DNA from 3 places in the Bacillus sp. Marseille-Q1617 genome. Region 1 is predicted to be linked to each of the others. Evidence: a T-box and tRNA genes for the amino acid it is inferred to sense, from the RefSeq annotation. Region 1 holds a T-box; the other regions hold tRNA genes.
The links. A T-box is a leader RNA that pairs with one kind of tRNA and senses whether it is charged. The one in region 1 lies ahead of serS (serine--tRNA ligase), so its partner is inferred to be a tRNA-Ser.

Region 1 (6,344 bases):
ACGGCCGATCGCCAATCCAGAACCATTCAATGTGTGAACATGTTCAGGCTTCGCGTTTGCTTCCCTTCTGAAACGGATATTCGCACGTCTTGCCTGGAAGCCTTCGAAATTACTGCAAGAAGAAATCTCACGGTATGTGCCGTAGCTTGGAATCCAAACCTCGATATCATATTTCTTTGCAGCCGTGAAGCCAAGATCCGCAGTACACATTGATAAAACGCGGTATGGCAGTCCCAGGAGCTGAAGGACTTTTTCTGCATGGCCTGTCAGCTTCTCAAGCTCATCGTAAGAATCTTCCGGCTTCACAAAGCGGACAAGTTCCACTTTATTGAATTGATGCTGGCGAATCAGTCCTCTTGTATCCCGTCCGGCAGATCCCGCTTCAGAACGGAAGTTAGCACTGTAGGCTACATAGCTGAGCGGCAGCTCTTCCCCTTTGATGATTTCATCGCGGTGATAGTTTGTCACAGGCACTTCTGCAGTCGGAACAAGGAAATAATCTTCACTTTCGATACGGAAAGCATCTTCTTCGAACTTCGGCAGCTGTCCTGTCCCTGTCATGCTTGCGCGGTTCACAAGGAATGGCGGGATCATTTCCGTATATCCGTGCTCATCCATGTGGAGATCCATCATGAAGTTCAACAGGGCACGTTCCAGTCTTGCACCCAAGCCTTTATAGAAAACAAAGCGGCTTCCCGTTACTTTCCCTGCACGCTCAAAGTCAAGGATATCAAGTCCTGTTGCAATATCCCAGTGAGGCTTTGCTTCGAAATCGAACTCGCGGATTTCGCCCCACTTACGGGCTTCCACGTTGTCGTCCTCTGTTTCGCCGACAGGAACAGATTCATGAGGGATATTCGGGATAGACAGAAGGATCCGCTCCAGCTCTTCCTCGATGCCTCTAAGTTCCTCGTCAAGCTTCTTGACCATCCCCCCGACTTCACGCATTTCAACGATCATGTCCTGGGCATCCTGTTTGTCTTTTTTCATCTGAGCAATTTTTTGAGATACTTCATTACGCTTGCTCTTCAGGTTTTCACTTTCCACAAGAAGCTCTCTTCTTCTCTTATCGAGTTCCTCAAACTTATCAAAGTCCTCAAGATCTTCGCCGCGATGCTGAAGGCGGTTTTTCACATCTTCCAAATTGGCACGTAAGTATTTGATGTCTAACATGCTTCTTCCTCCTTTAAAATATCTGTGTTTATTGGTTAGAACGATGGCAGGATCCGGAGAATATAAAAAACCCCCGTCCCTGGTAAAAGGGACGGAGGTTTCCGCGTTGCCACCCTAATTGAAAACAGCAGAGCTGCTTTCCTCTTAGAGATGATAACGGAATCACCGAAAATACCTACTGAATGGTTCAGTATTTCACTCAAGGATGGATTCGCAAAGATTCTGCACCGGTTTGCACCAACCACCGGCTCTCTTTTGGCTAGAAGTCTTCACTACTATTTCCTGTCAACGTTTTAAACTCATATTGGTTATTTCATAATCTACTACAATGTTTTCCATTTTGCAATAGGTTTATGCCAATGTTTTTTGGAACTTGTTTAATTACCGCTAATGATTTCCGTGCAAGACTTCGCTTTCCGCGGGTAGCCCGTGAGCCTCCTTATGAGGGAGAGTCAACTGTCTAGCTGCGGGGCTTAGAGGCACATGTCATAAGTCAAACCGTCCAAGAAGGCAAAGAACGCCTTCATGGCCGATTCGTCTTATGCCACCCGCCTCTGGGCAAAGCCCTTCCGCTTTTCGTTTAGGAGTCTTCGTCTTGCACTCCAATAAACCGCTGGTACTAACCCTTTTCCATCGTCGGGATCACGCACAATTAAACATTATTATAAAACTGCTTTTTCCTTTGACTCTTTGACCATCTCGATGAAGTAAGCCGTTAGGCGATGGTCGTCTGTCAATTCGGGATGGAATGAACATCCCAGGAATTGCCCGTGGCGTGCAAGAACGATGCGGTCATTGTGCTTTGCGAGGATTTCAACATCTTCTCCCGCTTCTACGATATGAGGCGCACGAATGAATACGGCATTAAAATGATTTCCCACATGGGCAATGTTCAAATCGGCTTCGAAGCTTTCCTTTTGACGACCAAAGGAATTACGCTCAACCATGACATCCATCACACCAAGATGGGGTTCATCATAACCCACGATCTTATTTGCCAAAAGAATGAGGCCGGCACACGTGCCGAAAATCGGTTTCCCGCTTGCTGCAAATTCTTTCAGCGGCTCTAAAAATCCATAGCGGTCGATAAGCCGTCTCATCGTCGTACTTTCACCGCCAGGCATGATCAAACCGTCAAGTCCATCCAGCTGCTCTGTACGCTTCACAACCACCGCTTCGGCATCACATGCCTCAATTGATCGTACATGCTCTCTGACAGCCCCTTGAAGTCCTAATACACCTATTTTCATCATAGACTTACCAGCCTCGATCTTGCATGCGCTGTTCAGGAAGGATAGAAGAAATTTCTACACCCTTCATCGCAACTCCAAGTTCTTTGGAGAGTTCAGCAATCAACTTGTAGTCCTGATAATGAGTAGTCGCTTCCACGATCGCTCTTGCAAACTTCTCAGGGTTTTCAGATTTGAAAATACCTGAACCGACGAATACACCGTCAGCACCCAGTTCCATCATAAGAGCCGCATCAGCCGGAGTCGCGATACCGCCTGCAGCGAAGTTAACAACCGGTAAACGGCCGTTTTCTTTAATTTCTAATAATAATTCATATGGAGCACCCAAAAGCTTTGCTTCTGTCATGATTTCGTCTGTGCTCATGCTGACAAGCTTGCGCACCTGAGCGTTCACTTTACGCATGTGACAAACCGCTTCGACGATGTTTCCTGTTCCAGGCTCACCTTTTGTTCGAAGCATCGATGCACCTTCACCGATACGACGTGCTGCTTCGCCTAAGTCACGGCATCCACATACGAATGGAACCGTGAAATCTCTTTTATTTAAATGATACTCTTCATCAGCAGGTGTTAATACTTCACTCTCATCAAGATAGTCCACACCCATTGATTCAAGTACTCGCGCTTCAACGATATGACCGATACGCGCTTTCGCCATAACCGGGATCGTTACAGCTCCCATTACTTCTTCCACAATACGAGGGTCTGCCATTCTCGCTACGCCGCCAGCAGCACGGATGTCAGCTGGAACTCGTTCTAAAGCCATTACCGCAACTGCACCCGCAGCTTCAGCAATCTTTGCCTGCTCTGCATTGACAACGTCCATGATGACGCCGCCTTTTTGCATTTCAGCCATACCTCTTTTAACACGATCTGTACCAGTATTCATTTATGTATCCCCCTTATATTTATCCTATGCCTGTCTATTTTTTCTTTTCATTTCAGCAGAAATTGCAGGAAAAATTGACTAAAACAATCGGAATGATGATATTGCCCTACTGCTAAATAAACAACAAAAACAGGGTTATGTCAAGACGAAAAGCGGAAGGGCTTTGGTCAGAGGCGGGTGGCATAAGCCGAATCGGACGGGAAGGCGTTCTTTGCCTTCTTGGCCGATTTGGCTTATGACATGTGCCTCTAAGCCCTGGAGCTGGACAAGATGAAAAGCGGATAGGGTTTACTTATCGGGTATATGTATATAATGGAATTAACCCCGGTTCCCTCATGAGCAGTAAATATAAAAATAACCCCAGGTCATTTTATAACCTGGAGTCTTTCTATGAAGTTAGAACCAGCCTTTTACTGTTGATGTTACAGAACCCCAAATATCTCCGAAAAATCCGCCGACAGCTCTCATCGAAAGAACGAACCAGTTTGCTTTTTCGACTCCTTCGACTGTCACGACAGAAGATTTAGCTCCATTAGATCCCTTGTCAGTCAGGTAACCTAGGTCATTCTTGTCTTTTGATTCTAATGTAACATAACCTACTTTTTCGCCCTTCTTAACAGGCGCGGTCAGCTTACCATCTTCATTAAGCTTCTTCTTGTCTACAACAAATTTAGGCTTGTACTGATCTTCTTCACCGTTCTTTACAACCATGTTCAAAGCAGATTCAGACTTGATGCCAACTTCTTTTTCCTTTCCTTTTACTACCGGAAGGGTCTTTTGTCCTTTGATCTTGTAATCTGCAGGAAGAAGTTCTTGCATTGTGTAGTTATTAAAAGCATAGTCCATCATTTTTCTGGTTTCCGCAAAACGGGCATCGTACGAATTTTCACCAGGTTCGACCTGGACGTCCATCACAACCGTGATGAATCTCATTCCGTCACGCTCTGCAGTACCTGTGAAACATGCTCCTGCAAAGTCGGTAGTACCTGTTTTGAGCCCGTCCATGCCTTCATACTCACGAATCAGACCTGGAAGCATCCAGTTCCAGTTAGGCATATTAAATTCATCTTCGGTGCCTTCAGCGAATACCTTTTTCGCAATACTCGATGTCTCCAGTACTTCCGGAAAATCATTCAGAAGTCGGTACGCAAGCGTAGCAGTATCCTTAGCCGACATCACATTCTCTTCCTCAGCTCCGCCGACAACTTGATCGACATAAGGTGCCAAGTCTTTATTGTTCAATCCTGATGAGTTAACAAATTTATAATTTTCCAATCCAAGTTCTTCAGCTTTTTTATTCATCAATTTCGCAAAGTTGGCTTCCGAACCGGCAATCGTTTCAGCTATCGCCATTGCTGAAGCATTCGCTGAATAGATAGCCATGGATTCATATAAGTCTTTAATCGTATACGTTCCTTCTTCACGCAGTGAAACATTACTTAGTGACGTGTTATGAGACATCTTAGAGACATTCGTAGGAACCGTATACTCCTGATCCCACTTCACTTTACCTTCTTCTATCGCTTCAAGCAGAAGGTATTCAGTCATCATCTTCGTCATACTTGCAATTCCAAGAGCCGTTTCTGAATTCTTTTCATATAAAACTTTACCGGTACTTGCTTCTACTAAAATCGCAGCATTTGCGTTAACATCTAAATCCCCTTGAGCACTTGCCGGTTTTTGCACCATGCTCATTGCCATCAATAATACCAAGAAACAAACAAAAGATTTTTGAACCCAACTTCTTTTCACTTTTAGCCCTCCAAGTTTTTATGTACACCTTCGTTATTTTATCATAGTTCGAAAGGTAAGAATAGACAGAGAATATTCCTAGTTTTGGCATAGGACAAGGGACTTGCGACCTCTTCATTTAGCCGATTTTTCCAAAAAAAAAGGACCGGTCAGCTGCCGGTCCTTTACTAGTCTTATGATAGTGAATAGTTTGGTGCTTCCTTCGTGATTTGTACATCGTGCGGATGGCTCTCGCGGAGGCCTGCACCCGTCATGCGGATGAATTGGGCATTCTCACGCAGCTCATGGAGATTCTTCGTACCGCAATAGCCCATTCCGGAGCGTAGCCCGCCGATCAGTTGATACAACGTATCCGCGAGCGGCCCTTTATAAGGGATACGGCCTTCAATGCCTTCAGGAACAAATTTCTTCGCTTCTTCCTGGAAGTAGCGGTCTTTTGATCCTTTTTCCATTGAACTCAATGAGCCCATACCGCGGTATACTTTAAAACGACGGCCTTGGAAGATTTCTGTTTCTCCAGGGCTTTCAGATGTACCTGCAAGCAGGCTTCCGAGCATGACAGCATGTCCGCCTGATGCAAGTGCCTTCACGATGTCTCCTGAGAACTTGATTCCACCGTCGGCAATGATGGCTTTACCATGTTTTCTCGCTTCAGTTGCACAGTCGTAAATGGCAGTGATTTGAGGTACGCCCACTCCTGCAACTACACGTGTTGTACAAATTGATCCAGGTCCGATTCCAACTTTTACAACGTCAGCCCCTGCTTCAATCAGTTCTCTTGTTGCTTCAGCCGTTGCCACGTTTCCTGCCACAATGTTCAGCTCAGGATACGCTGCGCGAATTTCGCTCACAACGGATAGAACGCCTGCAGAATGTCCATGGGCTGTATCGATGACAATCGCATCGACATTCGCTTTTACAAGCTGTTCGACGCGTGTGAGAGTATCCTTGGAGATTCCTACAGCTGCCCCAACCAATAAGCGCCCTTGACTGTCTTTCGCAGAGTTCGGGAACTCAATTACTTTTTCAATATCTTTAATGGTGATTAAACCTTTTAGTACGCCTTCCTGATCGATAAGCGGCAGCTTTTCAATCTTATGCTGCTGAAGGATTTTTTCCGCTTCATCTAGGGTTGTGCCTACCGGAGCAGTCACGAGATTTTCTTTCGTCATGACATCAGATATCTGAATTGAGAAATCCTGAATGAAACGCAGGTCACGATTCGTTAAGATCCCAACCAGCTTTTGCTCCTCTTCATTGTTCACAATCGGAACACCAGA
Region 2 (6,344 bases), on a different contig from region 1:
AAGAAAACGATGACCGGTGCAATGCCCAGCACCAATGCCGCAAGCCCCATATCCCACTGCTTTGTATACTGTGCAAAGAATGAACTTGCAGCAAGTGGAATCGTACGCAGCTCGGCATCCTGTAAAACCAGGAGCGGCAGCAGGTAATCATTCCATATCCAGAGAGTATTCAAAATGATAACTGTAACGGTGATCGGCTTCAGGAGAGGAAATACAATTCTCCAAAACACGCCAAACTGGCTGCATCCGTCAATCATCGCTGACTCTTCAATCTCAACAGGCACCGTCTTCACAAAACCATGAAATAAGAACAGAGATAGCGGTACTCCAAAACCAAAGTACATGATGATCAACCCTGGTATGCTGTTCGTCAGGTTCAAAGCCCCTCCGAGTTTCATAAGCGGAATCATCACCGTCTGGAAAGGGATGACCATCGCTGATACGAAAATAACAAATAGAATCTTACTGAACTTGCCAGGTGTCCGGACCATCTTCCAGGCAGCCATTGAACTGATCACCACTAAACCGATGTTGCTGGCTACCGTGATGACAAGTGAATTCCAGAATGCCCTGGGGAAATTGATGATGTCCCACACCTTAGCATAGTTCGAAAACATAAATTCCTTCGGCCATGCCGCAGCATCAATGAGAATGGCTGCAAACGGCTTAACAGAATTGATAAAAACAAAGTAAAAGGGAATCAAGAAGATGAGACCAAGGACAATCCCGATAATCTCAAGTACAAACGTCTTTTTTGTATATCGATTGCCCATTATGCCTCAACCTCCTTCTTCTTCGTCAGCATGACTTGGAACGTTGTAAAGATCGCTACGACAACAAAGAATAAAATGGACTTTGCTGTTCCAAGACCATAACGATTATTCTGGAATGCTTCCTGATAGATATTAATCGCTACAGACTGAGTCGAATTAAATGGACCTCCGCCGGTTAACGATATATTCAGATCAAAGATCTTGAAAGCCATTGATATCGTGAGGAAGAAGCAAATCGTGAATGCCGGAAGAATTAATGGAATAATAATCTTCGTCAGGAGAGTCCAATTCGACGCCCCGTCCATCTTAGCAGCTTCCAACAGGGAATTATCCACCCCTTGCAAGGCTGCTACGTAGATGACCATCATATAACCGCTGATCTGCCAGGCAAATACGATGACAATTCCCCAGAAAGCAGTCTTTTCATCACCAAGCCATGGCATCTTGAAGAATGCGATATCCGTCATGTTCCCGACTGAAGCGAATCCTTTAACAAAGATGAATTGCCAGATGAAACCTAATAATAACCCTCCGATGACATTCGGAATAAAAAACACCGTTCTCAGGATATTACGGGTTTTCAGCGCTGCATTCAAAAGCAAAGCAAAACCAAAACCGATTAAATTACTAATGATAACGGCAGCAAACATAAATTTCGTCGTAAACATAAAAGAATTAAAGAACGTTTTGTCATTCGTGAAAATCTGCTTATAATTCTCAAAACCTACCCACTCTACAACAGAACTGACTCCATTCCATGAAGTGAAAGAATAATAGACTCCCATTAAAAAGGGAAGAATCTGTATCACAATGAAAAAAAGTAGTGCAGGTCCTACAAAGGCAGCGTAAGTCAACAAGCTCTTATATTTAAATTTCTTCTTTGACACTGCCTTGATCTGTGCTTGGGTACTTACCGGTCCAGTCTTCAATGTTGGTTCCACACGCTTCACCACCCCTTTGTTATGTAACCGTTTTCTTATAGTATAAAGGCTGTGCTTATTTTATTAGGTCAACAAAATTGACAAAGAAGGTGCAATATTTTGACTAGTTGTGATATCGGTTGATTGCAAGGATTTAAGTATTAGGATTTTTGGTTATCAGGGAATGGGGTGGGATTTATGGTGTGGACATGGGTTGTTTTATTGATTGGCTTTGGAGGAGTACAGATGATTCGAATTGAAAATGATTGTTATCTAATTAAACGGTGGTTGGGAATGGTGTAAGTTAATGGCATGGGGGCTATAGCAGTTGCTAGAAAGTACTCGAAACGGTCTGGATCGTATAAAAGAGTACCAACTTTCGATAGTCTGGATGTCCCCGAGTGGACATATGCCCTTGTGCCATACAGGATTCTCTTGAGACTTAAATAATGGCGCCAGTTTCCTGATAATTGCGCAGGAATCTCATTTATTGCGCAGCTTTTTCGATAATCGCGCAGCAATTTTATTTATTGCGCCACATTATGGATTATTGCGCTACTTAGAATTAGTATAATAAGAATGGAAGTCCATCAACTTGCTTGCTCCCTTGATATCACAGACGACTTCATTACAGTCTCATCAAGATCCTCTGAAGTTATTTCTCCAATTGAATAGCAAAAAAGACTTTCTCCTAAAGAGAAAGTCTTTTGTATGTATGATTGGAGCGGGTGATGGGAATCGAACCCACGACATCAGCTTGGAAGGCTGAGGTTTTACCATTAAACTACACCCGCGGATGGTACCGGTGGCCGGGGTCGAACCGGCACTCCGTGAGGAACACGATTTTGAGTCGTGCGCGTCTGCCTATTCCGCCACACCGGCATTCATATGGAGGCGCCAACCGGATTTGAACCGGTGATAAAGGTTTTGCAGACCTCTGCCTTACCACTTGGCTATGGCGCCATATGAATGGAGCGGAAGACGGGATTCGAACCCGCGACCCCCACCTTGGCAAGGTGGTGTTCTACCACTGAACTACTTCCGCAATACTACTGGGCTAGCTGGATTCGAACCAACGCATGTCGCAGTCAAAGTGCGATGCCTTACCGCTTGGCTATAGCCCATTGATAGTATATGTCACAATATTGTTAATGTGACAATTATGGGGCGACTGATGGGAATCGAACCCACGAATGCCGGAACCACAATCCGGTGCGTTAACCACTTCGCCACAATCGCCATGATCATATTGGCAGGGGCAGTAGGAATCGAACCCACACCAAAGGTTTTGGAGACCTTCGTTCTACCGTTAAACTATGCCCCTATGAAAATTTATTTATTACGCTTCGCTGTGCAAAATATAAGGACGCTTATTTTACTCCGCTAACGCTTCGTAAACTTTAATGAGGAATCTTTTCCTTCACTACGCTGCGCAAAAATTCTTGGTGGAGGGGGGCAGATTCGAACTGCCGAACCCGAAGGAGCGGATTTACAGTCCGCCGCGTTTAGCCACTTCGCTACCCCTCCATCTGTTCAGTGGTGCCGGCAAGAGGACTTGAACCCCCAACCTACTGATTACAAGTCAGTTGCTCTACCAGTTGAGCTACACCGGCACTAAAATAGATGGTGGCTCAGGACGGAATCGAACCGCCGACACATGGATTTTCAGTCCATTGCTCTACCAACTGAGCTACTGAGCCATATTAATATTTTCGTTCCTAATGTGAGCATCCAATTGTCCATCATCCAGCTCTCAGAAGGATTATTCAAGTTGCTGCTCGAGCTGTACGCTGATGATTACTCGGGTGAAGCTTATTCACCGTGCTCTACCAACTGAGCTACTGAGCCATATTCATTATTAGCATTTTAAGAAAAATGGCGGTCTGGACGGGACTCGAACCCGCGACCTCCTGCGTGACAGGCAGGCATTCTAACCAACTGAACTACCAGACCAATGGTATTGCGGGGACAGGATTTGAACCTGCGACCTTCGGGTTATGAGCCCGACGAGCTACCGAACTGCTCCACCCCGCGACGATAATATTTTTTAAGCGTTTTCCTTATAGTAAGGAGCGCTACTTTCACTTTGTTGTGCTTCGTGAAAGTTTTGGAAGGATCTTTTGCTCCGCTACGCTATGCAAAAATCCATGGTGGAGGATGACGGGATCGAACCGCCGACCCTCTGCTTGTAAGGCAGATGCTCTCCCAGCTGAGCTAATCCTCCAAATTGTATGTGTGTTCATTTCGCTTAGGCGAAAAGACTTCTTTGGTGACCCGTACGGGATTCGAACCCGTGTTACCGCCGTGAAAGGGCGGTGTCTTAACCGCTTGACCAACGGGCCAGGTAAAAGAAATTATATGGCGGAGAGCAAGGGATTTGAACCCTTGAGACAGCGTTTGACCGTCTACACGATTTCCAATCGTGCTCCTTCGACCACTCGGACAGCTCTCCTTATGGCTCCGCAGGCAAGATTCGAACTTGCGACCGATCGGTTAACAGCCGATAGCTCTACCACTGAGCTACTGCGGAACGATATGCCTGGCGACGTCCTACTCTCACAGGGGGAGATCCCCCAACTACCATCGGCGCTGAAGAGCTTAACTTCCGTGTTCGGCATGGGAACGGGTGTGACCTCTTCGCCATAGTCACCAGACAAATTTATGATGTCTTTTTTAAGGACAAGTACTATTATATCGTCTTTTAAAGATTTTTCAAGACTTTTTTTGTACTTTTCATGAGAATTTTGTTCCCTGAAAACTAGATAAAGGATTGATGTCAAGAAAGCCGAATATCGACCAATGTGTTCATTTAAAAATGACTCTTTGTGGTTAAGTCCTCGATCGATTAGTATCAGTCAGCTCCACATGTCGCCATGCTTCCACCTCTGACCTATCTACCTGGTCATCTTCCAGGGATCTTACTCACATAAAGTGATGGGAAATCTCATCTCGAGGGGGGCTTCATGCTTAGATGCTTTCAGCACTTATCCCTTCCGCACATAGCTACCCAGCGATGCCTTTGGCAAGACAACTGGTACACCAGCGGTGCGTCCATCCCGGTCCTCTCGTACTAAGGACAGCTCCTCTCAAATTTCCTGCGCCCACGACGGATAGGGACCGAACTGTCTCACGACGTTCTGAACCCAGCTCGCGTACCGCTTTAATGGGCGAACAGCCCAACCCTTGGGACCGACTACAGCCCCAGGATGCGATGAGCCGACATCGAGGTGCCAAACCTCCCCGTCGATGTGGACTCTTGGGGGAGATAAGCCTGTTATCCCCGGGGTAGCTTTTATCCGTTGAGCGATGGCCCTTCCATGCGGAACCACCGGATCACTAAGCCCGACTTTCGTCCCTGCTCGACTTGTAGGTCTCGCAGTCAAGCTCCCTTGTGCCTTTACACTCTGCGAATGATTTCCAACCATTCTGAGGGAACCTTTGGGCGCCTCCGTTACTCTTTAGGAGGCGACCGCCCCAGTCAAACTGCCCACCTGACACTGTCTCCCACCCCGATAAGGGGCGCGGGTTAGAATTTCAATACAGCCAGGGTAGTATCCCACCAACGCCTCCACCGAAGCTGGCGCTCCGGCTTCCAAGGCTCCTACCTATCCTGTACAAGCTGTACCAAAATTCAATATCAGGCTACAGTAAAGCTCCACGGGGTCTTTCCGTCCTGTCGCGGGTAACCTGCATCTTCACAGGTACTATAATTTCACCGAGTCTCTCGTTGAGACAGTGCCCAGATCGTTACGCCTTTCGTGCGGGTCGGAACTTACCCGACAAGGAATTTCGCTACCTTAGGACCGTTATAGTTACGGCCGCCGTTTACTGGGGCTTCGATTCGCACCTTCGCTTGCGCTAAGCACTCCTCTTAACCTTCCAGCACCGGGCAGGCGTCAGCCCCTATACTTCGCCTTACGGCTTCGCAGAGACCTGTGTTTTTGCTAAACAGTCGCCTGGGCCTATTCACTGCGGCTCTTCGAGGCTATGCACCTCAAAGAGCACCCCTTCTCCCGAAGTTACGGGGTCATTTTGCCGAGTTCCTTAACGAGAGTTCTCTCGCTCACCTTAGGATTCTCTCCTCGCCTACCTGTGTCGGTTTGCGGTACGGGCACCTTTTTCCTCGCTAGAGGCTTTTCTTGGCAGTGTGGAATCAGGAACTTCGCTACTATAATTCGCTCGCTGTCACAGCTCAGCCTTCACGATGATGGGATTTGCCTCATCATCAGCCTAACTGCTTAGACGCACATATCCAGCAGTGCGCTTACCCTATCCTCCTGCGTCCCCCCATTGCTCAAACGGAAAAGAGGTGGTACAGGAATATCAACCTGTTGTCCATCGTCTACGCCTATCGGCCTCGACTTAGGTCCCGACTAACCCTGAGCGGACGAGCCTTCCTCAGGAAACCTTAGGCATTCGGTGGATGGGATTCTCACCCATCTTTCGCTACTCATACCGGCATTCTCACTTCTAAGCACTCCACCAGTCCTTACGGTCTGACTTCACTGTCCTTAGAACGCTCTCCTACCACTGACACCTAGAGGTGTCAATCCACAGCTTCGGTGATACGTTTAGCCCCGGTACATTTTCGGCGCAGAGTCACTCGACCAGTGAGCTATTACGCACTCTTTAAATGGTGGCTGCTTCTAAG
Region 3 (6,344 bases), 920 kb from region 1:
ATCATTGCATCGACGTAACTGTCTTCTACATAAGCAGCTTTCACGAGTGCTTCCCCGGCAAATCGGATAGCGTCTTCCTTCGTCTGAAACTCCTGGCCGATGAAGATGTTTTCTTCTCGTAGAAGATCGTCATCCCCGTCTCCCTGAGGTTCGACTCCGACTGCTTCCTTTTCTGCATCCTCGACAAGCTCATCCTGTTCTTCCGTGATGTCATTTTGGAGGCTTCCAATAAGCTTATCGTATTCCGGACTTGAAAGGAAATTATCGACCGAGATGTGGTATGCATCCGGCAGTTTATTCTTCGCGCGCGGCGTCAATTCTTCCTGAGTGATGACTACCTGTGCATCAGCCGGCAGATTACTGATTGCTGTATTCGTTACGAAAATATCAAGTCCTGCCTCCTTCACTTTTTTACGCAGTAATGACGCACCCATCGCACTGGATCCCATTCCCGCATCACAAGCAAAGACAATTTTATTCACTTCACCAGGAAGTGGGCCCTGCTGCTGATTGATTTGTCCGGAAACAGAACTCTTCTTTCCTTTCATTTCTTCCATTTTCTTCGTTGCTTCTTCAATATTGTCTTCCTGTTTCTTGCTTGATTTCAAGACGATCGCCGAAACGATGAATGACACAACCGCTGCTACAATGACAGCCGCAAAGTTTGCCAGATACTTCATACCTTCAGGAGGTGTGACAGCAGCAATCGCCAGGATGCTTCCCGGCGAAGCAGGAGCGGAAAGGCCGCCGCCCAATAGAACAAGCGTGAAGACTCCGCTCATTCCTCCCAGTATGACTGAAAGAAACAGCATAGGTTTCATAAGGACATAAGGGAAGTAAATCTCATGGATCCCTCCCAGGAAATGAATGATTGCTGCGCCAGGAGCGGATTGCTTGGCAGTCCCCCTGCCGAACAGCATAAATGCGAGCAATACACCAAGACCCGGTCCAGGGTTCGCTTCCAGTAAGAAAAGAACCGATTGACCCGTTTGCTGTACCTGTTCCAACCCAATCGGTGAAAGGACACCGTGGTTGATGGCATTATTCAAGAATAAGATTTTTGCAGGTTCGATCAACAGACTTGTCAGCGGCAGCAGCCCTGCACCGATAAGCCAGTCAACACCGGCAACCAGAAGCTTTGTCAGTCCGTCAACAGCAGGTCCGATCCCGAGAAACGCAAGGATTGCAAGGATCCCGCCAAGTATTCCCGCCGAGAAGTTGTTAACAAGCATCTCAAACCCTGCACGGATCTTCCCTTCGATTGCACTGTCAAATTTCTTGATGCCGTAACCGCCAAGCGGTCCCATGATCATAGCACCGAGGAACATCGGGGTATCAGGTGCACCTACGATGACCCCCATTGTAGCGATCGCACCCACGACTCCGCCGCGCTGATCGTGCACAAGCTTACCGCCTGTATACCCGATCAAGAGAGGCAGAAGATACGTGACCATCGGCCCCACTAATTTGGCAAGGCTTTCATTTGGAAAAAAACCGGTAGGAATAAATAATGCAGTAATCAATCCCCATGCAATGAAGGCACCGATATTCGGCAAGACCATAGAACTGAGGAAGTTACCAAACTTTTGTATTTTAACTTTTACAGTTGATTGAGCCATTTTTCTCTTCCTTTCTATATAAATCAAGTACTCATATATTAATCATAGGTCACGGAATACTGAACAACAAGGAAGATGAAAACTAACTTTGTCACAGCGGTGACGACAAACCTATTGTTTCTCCCCGGCTCTTTTCTAATACTTTGCAGAGTTAACATATCTTCAAAAAAAAGATTCACAAAAAGAAACGCCCTATGGAAATTCACAGGGCGTTTCTACTCTTCTTATTTATAAGGCACGCTCGGGAATGAACTTGAAATCCCTCCAAGGATTCAAGCATGGCAGCTGCTTTTGAGCGATGATTACTTACATATAAAATAAAAAAGACTATCGATTAGATAGTCTTTCAGAATGACCCGTACGGGATTCGAACCCGTGTTACCGCCGTGAAAGGGCGGTGTCTTAACCGCTTGACCAACGGGCCTTAATGGCGGAGAAGGAGGGATTTGAACCCTCGCGCCGGTTGCCCGACCTACACCCTTAGCAGGGGCGCCTCTTCAGCCACTTGAGTACTTCTCCATATGGCTCCGCAGGCAAGATTCGAACTTGCGACCGATCGGTTAACAGCCGATAGCTCTACCACTGAGCTACTGCGGAATATTAAGATGGTGGGCCTAAGTGGACTCGAACCACCGACCTCACGCTTATCAGGCGTGCGCTCTAACCAGCTGAGCTATAGGCCCTTGGAGCGGGTGATGGGAATCGAACCCACGACATCAGCTTGGAAGGCTGAGGTTTTACCATTAAACTACACCCGCAAAATATATGGGGCGACTGATGGGAATCGAACCCACGAATGCCGGAACCACAATCCGGTGCGTTAACCACTTCGCCACAATCGCCATGAAAAGTATGATATAAATGAAAAATGGTGGCTCAGGACGGAATCGAACCGCCGACACATGGATTTTCAGTCCATTGCTCTACCAACTGAGCTACTGAGCCATCATATGTAAAATTCCTAATCATAGAGTGTGATAGTCCATCGTCCAGCTTTCAGAAAGATTATTCAAGATGCTGCTCAAGCTGTACGCTGATGTTTATTCGATGAAGCTTATTCACCGTGCTCTACCAACTGAGCTACTAAGCCACACTATGTAATTAGTGGCGGTCTGGACGGGACTCGAACCCGCGACCTCCTGCGTGACAGGCAGGCATTCTAACCAACTGAACTACCAGACCAAGAATTTTTGCGCCAGCAAAATATTCATCCATCGGTTACCCCTTAGATTACTATTTGCTTTAACAAAAATGGTATTGCGGGGACAGGATTTGAACCTGCGACCTTCGGGTTATGAGCCCGACGAGCTACCGAACTGCTCCACCCCGCGACGATAATAAACGTTTAAATAAGTTGTGATCCTACGAATACAGATCCGTTAGAACCACCCCGACTTCAGTAAGCTTATTCAAGCTGCTGCTCAGTCGGTGCGCTGATGTGCAAGCTCCGAAGATTATTCGGACGTGCTCCACCCCGCGACGATAATAAGGGTAAAAAAATAAATATGGCGGAGGAAGAGGGATTCGAACCCCCGCGGGCTTTAACACCCCTGTCGGTTTTCAAGACCGATCCCTTCAGCCGGACTTGGGTATTCCTCCGTGTTTTAAAATGTGAATGGTGGACCTTGTAGGACTCGAACCTACGACCGGACGGTTATGAGCCGTCTGCTCTAACCAACTGAGCTAAAGGTCCGTATTGGTAGCGGCGGAGGGGATCGAACCCCCGACCTCACGGGTATGAACCGTACGCTCTAGCCAGCTGAGCTACACCGCCAAGAAACATTTTAATGAAATTTTCAGATGTTTTGCTGAAGCAAATACATTGAAGATTATTTTACTCCGCTTACGCTGCGTAAAAGGTAAGATATTTTGCTGAAGCAAAAATCTTTGGTGGAGCCTAGCGGGATCGAACCGCTGACCTCCTGCGTGCAAAGCAGGCGCTCTCCCAGCTGAGCTAAGGCCCCATCTAAAGTGGTCGGGAAGACAGGATTCGAACCTGCGACCCCTTGGTCCCAAACCAAGTGCTCTACCAAGCTGAGCTACTTCCCGATATAGATGGCGCGCCCGAGAGGAGTCGAACCCCTAACCTTTTGATCCGTAGTCAAACGCTCTATCCAATTGAGCTACGGGCGCTTAATATAATTAAGAATGTTTGCTTCCGCAAATTAAGGAAATATCTTTTGCCAGAGCAAAAATCTTTGGTGCCGAGGACCGGAATCGAACCGGTACGGTAGTCACCTACCGCAGGATTTTAAGTCCTGTGCGTCTGCCAGTTCCGCCACCCCGGCAAAAATCTTTGGAGCGGAAGACGGGATTCGAACCCGCGACCCCCACCTTGGCAAGGTGGTGTTCTACCACTGAACTACTTCCGCAAATATGGTGCGGGTGAAGGGACTTGAACCCCCACGCCTTGCGGCGCCAGATCCTAAGTCTGGTGCGTCTGCCAATTCCGCCACACCCGCATGTAATGAGACATTTGCCTTTTGCAAACATCAAATGGTGAGCCATGAAGGACTCGAACCTTCGACCCTCTGATTAAAAGTCAGATGCTCTACCAACTGAGCTAATGGCTCATATAAAAATGAGTAAAACCGAAGTGGTGCCGGCAAGAGGACTTGAACCCCCAACCTACTGATTACAAGTCAGTTGCTCTACCAGTTGAGCTACACCGGCGTGTAAAGTTGTTTTGCAATACTCGTCCAATATACTCAGCATTGAATACATTGTAGAAATTAAGGACGTTTTTTCCTTCGCTCTTAGTAAAGGAAGGAAAGATCTTTTACTCCGCTCACGCTTCGTAAAAATCTATGGTGGAGGATGACGGGATCGAACCGCCGACCCTCTGCTTGTAAGGCAGATGCTCTCCCAGCTGAGCTAATCCTCCAAAATATAAATCGCCTGGCGACGTCCTACTCTCACAGGGGGAGAGCCCCCAACTACCATCGGCGCTGAAGAGCTTAACTTCCGTGTTCGGCATGGGAACGGGTGTGACCTCTTCGCCATAGTCACCAGACTGTTATCCTTTTTAAAGGACAAGTATTATTATATCTTTTTCAGAGATAATTTCAAGTATTAATTTAAAATTTATCCCCTGAAAACTAGATAAAGGATTGATGTCAAGAATACCGGTATTGCCGTTGTTCATTTAAAAATGACTCTTTGTGGTTAAGTCCTCGATCGATTAGTATCAGTCAGCTCCACATGTCACCATGCTTCCACCTCTGACCTATCTACCTGGTCATCTTCCAGGGATCTTACTCACATAAAGTGATGGGAAATCTCATCTCGAGGGGGGCTTCATGCTTAGATGCTTTCAGCACTTATCCCTTCCGCACATAGCTACCCAGCGATGCCTTTGGCAAGACAACTGGTACACCAGCGGTGCGTCCATCCCGGTCCTCTCGTACTAAGGACAGCTCCTCTCAAATTTCCTGCGCCCACGACGGATAGGGACCGAACTGTCTCACGACGTTCTGAACCCAGCTCGCGTACCGCTTTAATGGGCGAACAGCCCAACCCTTGGGACCGACTACAGCCCCAGGATGCGATGAGCCGACATCGAGGTGCCAAACCTCCCCGTCGATGTGGACTCTTGGGGGAGATAAGCCTGTTATCCCCGGGGTAGCTTTTATCCGTTGAGCGATGGCCCTTCCATGCGGAACCACCGGATCACTAAGCCCGACTTTCGTCCCTGCTCGACTTGTAGGTCTCGCAGTCAAGCTCCCTTGTGCCTTTACACTCTGCGAATGATTTCCAACCATTCTGAGGGAACCTTTGGGCGCCTCCGTTACTCTTTAGGAGGCGACCGCCCCAGTCAAACTGCCCACCTGACACTGTCTCCCACCCCGATAAGGGGCGCGGGTTAGAATTTCAATACAGCCAGGGTAGTATCCCACCAACGCCTCCACCGAAGCTGGCGCTCCGGCTTCCAAGGCTCCTACCTATCCTGTACAAGCTGTACCAAAATTCAATATCAGGCTACAGTAAAGCTCCACGGGGTCTTTCCGTCCTGTCGCGGGTAACCTGCATCTTCACAGGTACTATAATTTCACCGAGTCTCTCGTTGAGACAGTGCCCAGATCGTTACGCCTTTCGTGCGGGTCGGAACTTACCCGACAAGGAATTTCGCTACCTTAGGACCGTTATAGTTACGGCCGCCGTTTACTGGGGCTTCGATTCGCACCTTCGCTTGCGCTAAGCACTCCTCTTAACCTTCCAGCACCGGGCAGGCGTCAGCCCCTATACTTCGCCTTACGGCTTCGCAGAGACCTGTGTTTTTGCTAAACAGTCGCCTGGGCCTATTCACTGCGGCTCTTCGAGGCTATGCACCTCAAAGAGCACCCCTTCTCCCGAAGTTACGGGGTCATTTTGCCGAGTTCCTTAACGAGAGTTCTCTCGCTCACCTTAGGATTCTCTCCTCGCCTACCTGTGTCGGTTTGCGGTACGGGCACCTTTTTCCTCGCTAGAGGCTTTTCTTGGCAGTGTGGAATCAGGAACTTCGCTACTATAATTCGCTCGCTGTCACAGCTCAGCCTTCACGATGATGGGATTTGCCTCATCATCAGCCTAACTGCTTAGACGCACATATCCAGCAGTGCGCTTACCCTATCCTCCTGCGTCCCCCCATTGCTCAAACGGAAAAGAGGTGGTACAGGAATATCAACCTGTTGTCCATCGTCTACGCCTATCGGCCTCGACTTAGGTCCCGACTAACCCTGAGCGGAC

Region 2: it has a tRNA-Ser gene. The T-box ahead of serS (serine--tRNA ligase) is inferred to sense a tRNA for this amino acid. The anticodon was not compared.
Region 3: it has a tRNA-Ser gene. The T-box ahead of serS (serine--tRNA ligase) is inferred to sense a tRNA for this amino acid. The anticodon was not compared.

Annotation. Positions count from the first base shown of each region.
Region 1 is NZ_CAHJXM010000002.1:84,276-90,619, forward strand. It holds gene serS (serine--tRNA ligase) at 1-1,173, opposite strand, end outside; T-box leader at 1,258-1,471, opposite strand; gene pdxT (pyridoxal 5'-phosphate synthase glutaminase subunit PdxT) at 1,836-2,423, opposite strand; gene pdxS (pyridoxal 5'-phosphate synthase lyase subunit PdxS) at 2,431-3,312, opposite strand; gene HWX64_RS11990 (D-alanyl-D-alanine carboxypeptidase family protein) at 3,709-5,064, opposite strand; gene guaB (IMP dehydrogenase) at 5,238-6,344, opposite strand, start outside.
Region 2 is NZ_CAHJXM010000001.1:1,117,742-1,124,085, reverse strand. It holds gene HWX64_RS05635 (carbohydrate ABC transporter permease) at 1-773, opposite strand, end outside; gene HWX64_RS05630 (carbohydrate ABC transporter permease) at 773-1,714, opposite strand; tRNA gene HWX64_RS05625 (tRNA-Gly) at 2,414-2,487, opposite strand; tRNA gene HWX64_RS05620 (tRNA-Leu) at 2,491-2,575, opposite strand; tRNA gene HWX64_RS05615 (tRNA-Cys) at 2,583-2,656, opposite strand; tRNA gene HWX64_RS05610 (tRNA-Gly) at 2,664-2,738, opposite strand; tRNA gene HWX64_RS05605 (tRNA-Gln) at 2,746-2,817, opposite strand; tRNA gene HWX64_RS05600 (tRNA-His) at 2,857-2,932, opposite strand; tRNA gene HWX64_RS05595 (tRNA-Trp) at 2,944-3,017, opposite strand; tRNA gene HWX64_RS05590 (tRNA-Tyr) at 3,137-3,220, opposite strand; tRNA gene HWX64_RS05585 (tRNA-Thr) at 3,231-3,306, opposite strand; tRNA gene HWX64_RS05580 (tRNA-Phe) at 3,318-3,393, opposite strand; tRNA gene HWX64_RS05575 (tRNA-Asp) at 3,570-3,646, opposite strand; tRNA gene HWX64_RS05570 (tRNA-Met) at 3,654-3,727, opposite strand; tRNA gene HWX64_RS05565 (tRNA-Val) at 3,842-3,917, opposite strand; tRNA gene HWX64_RS05560 (tRNA-Glu) at 3,961-4,035, opposite strand; tRNA gene HWX64_RS05555 (tRNA-Ser) at 4,053-4,145, opposite strand; tRNA gene HWX64_RS05550 (tRNA-Asn) at 4,149-4,223, opposite strand; rRNA gene rrf (5S ribosomal RNA) at 4,231-4,347, opposite strand; rRNA gene HWX64_RS05540 (23S ribosomal RNA) at 4,519-6,344, opposite strand, start outside.
Region 3 is NZ_CAHJXM010000002.1:1,005,293-1,011,636, reverse strand. It holds gene HWX64_RS16485 (PTS mannitol transporter subunit IICBA) at 1-1,619, opposite strand, end outside; tRNA gene HWX64_RS16480 (tRNA-Glu) at 1,972-2,043, opposite strand; tRNA gene HWX64_RS16475 (tRNA-Ser) at 2,048-2,138, opposite strand; tRNA gene HWX64_RS16470 (tRNA-Asn) at 2,142-2,216, opposite strand; tRNA gene HWX64_RS16465 (tRNA-Ile) at 2,226-2,302, opposite strand; tRNA gene HWX64_RS16460 (tRNA-Gly) at 2,304-2,377, opposite strand; tRNA gene HWX64_RS16455 (tRNA-His) at 2,386-2,461, opposite strand; tRNA gene HWX64_RS16450 (tRNA-Phe) at 2,489-2,564, opposite strand; tRNA gene HWX64_RS16445 (tRNA-Asp) at 2,725-2,801, opposite strand; tRNA gene HWX64_RS16440 (tRNA-Met) at 2,877-2,950, opposite strand; tRNA gene HWX64_RS16435 (tRNA-Ser) at 3,126-3,218, opposite strand; tRNA gene HWX64_RS16430 (tRNA-Ile) at 3,236-3,312, opposite strand; tRNA gene HWX64_RS16425 (tRNA-Met) at 3,317-3,393, opposite strand; tRNA gene HWX64_RS16420 (tRNA-Ala) at 3,508-3,583, opposite strand; tRNA gene HWX64_RS16415 (tRNA-Pro) at 3,592-3,668, opposite strand; tRNA gene HWX64_RS16410 (tRNA-Arg) at 3,676-3,752, opposite strand; tRNA gene HWX64_RS16405 (tRNA-Leu) at 3,819-3,907, opposite strand; tRNA gene HWX64_RS16400 (tRNA-Gly) at 3,917-3,991, opposite strand; tRNA gene HWX64_RS16395 (tRNA-Leu) at 3,997-4,081, opposite strand; tRNA gene HWX64_RS16390 (tRNA-Lys) at 4,117-4,192, opposite strand; tRNA gene HWX64_RS16385 (tRNA-Thr) at 4,217-4,292, opposite strand; tRNA gene HWX64_RS16380 (tRNA-Val) at 4,428-4,503, opposite strand; rRNA gene rrf (5S ribosomal RNA) at 4,516-4,632, opposite strand; rRNA gene HWX64_RS16370 (23S ribosomal RNA) at 4,781-6,344, opposite strand, start outside.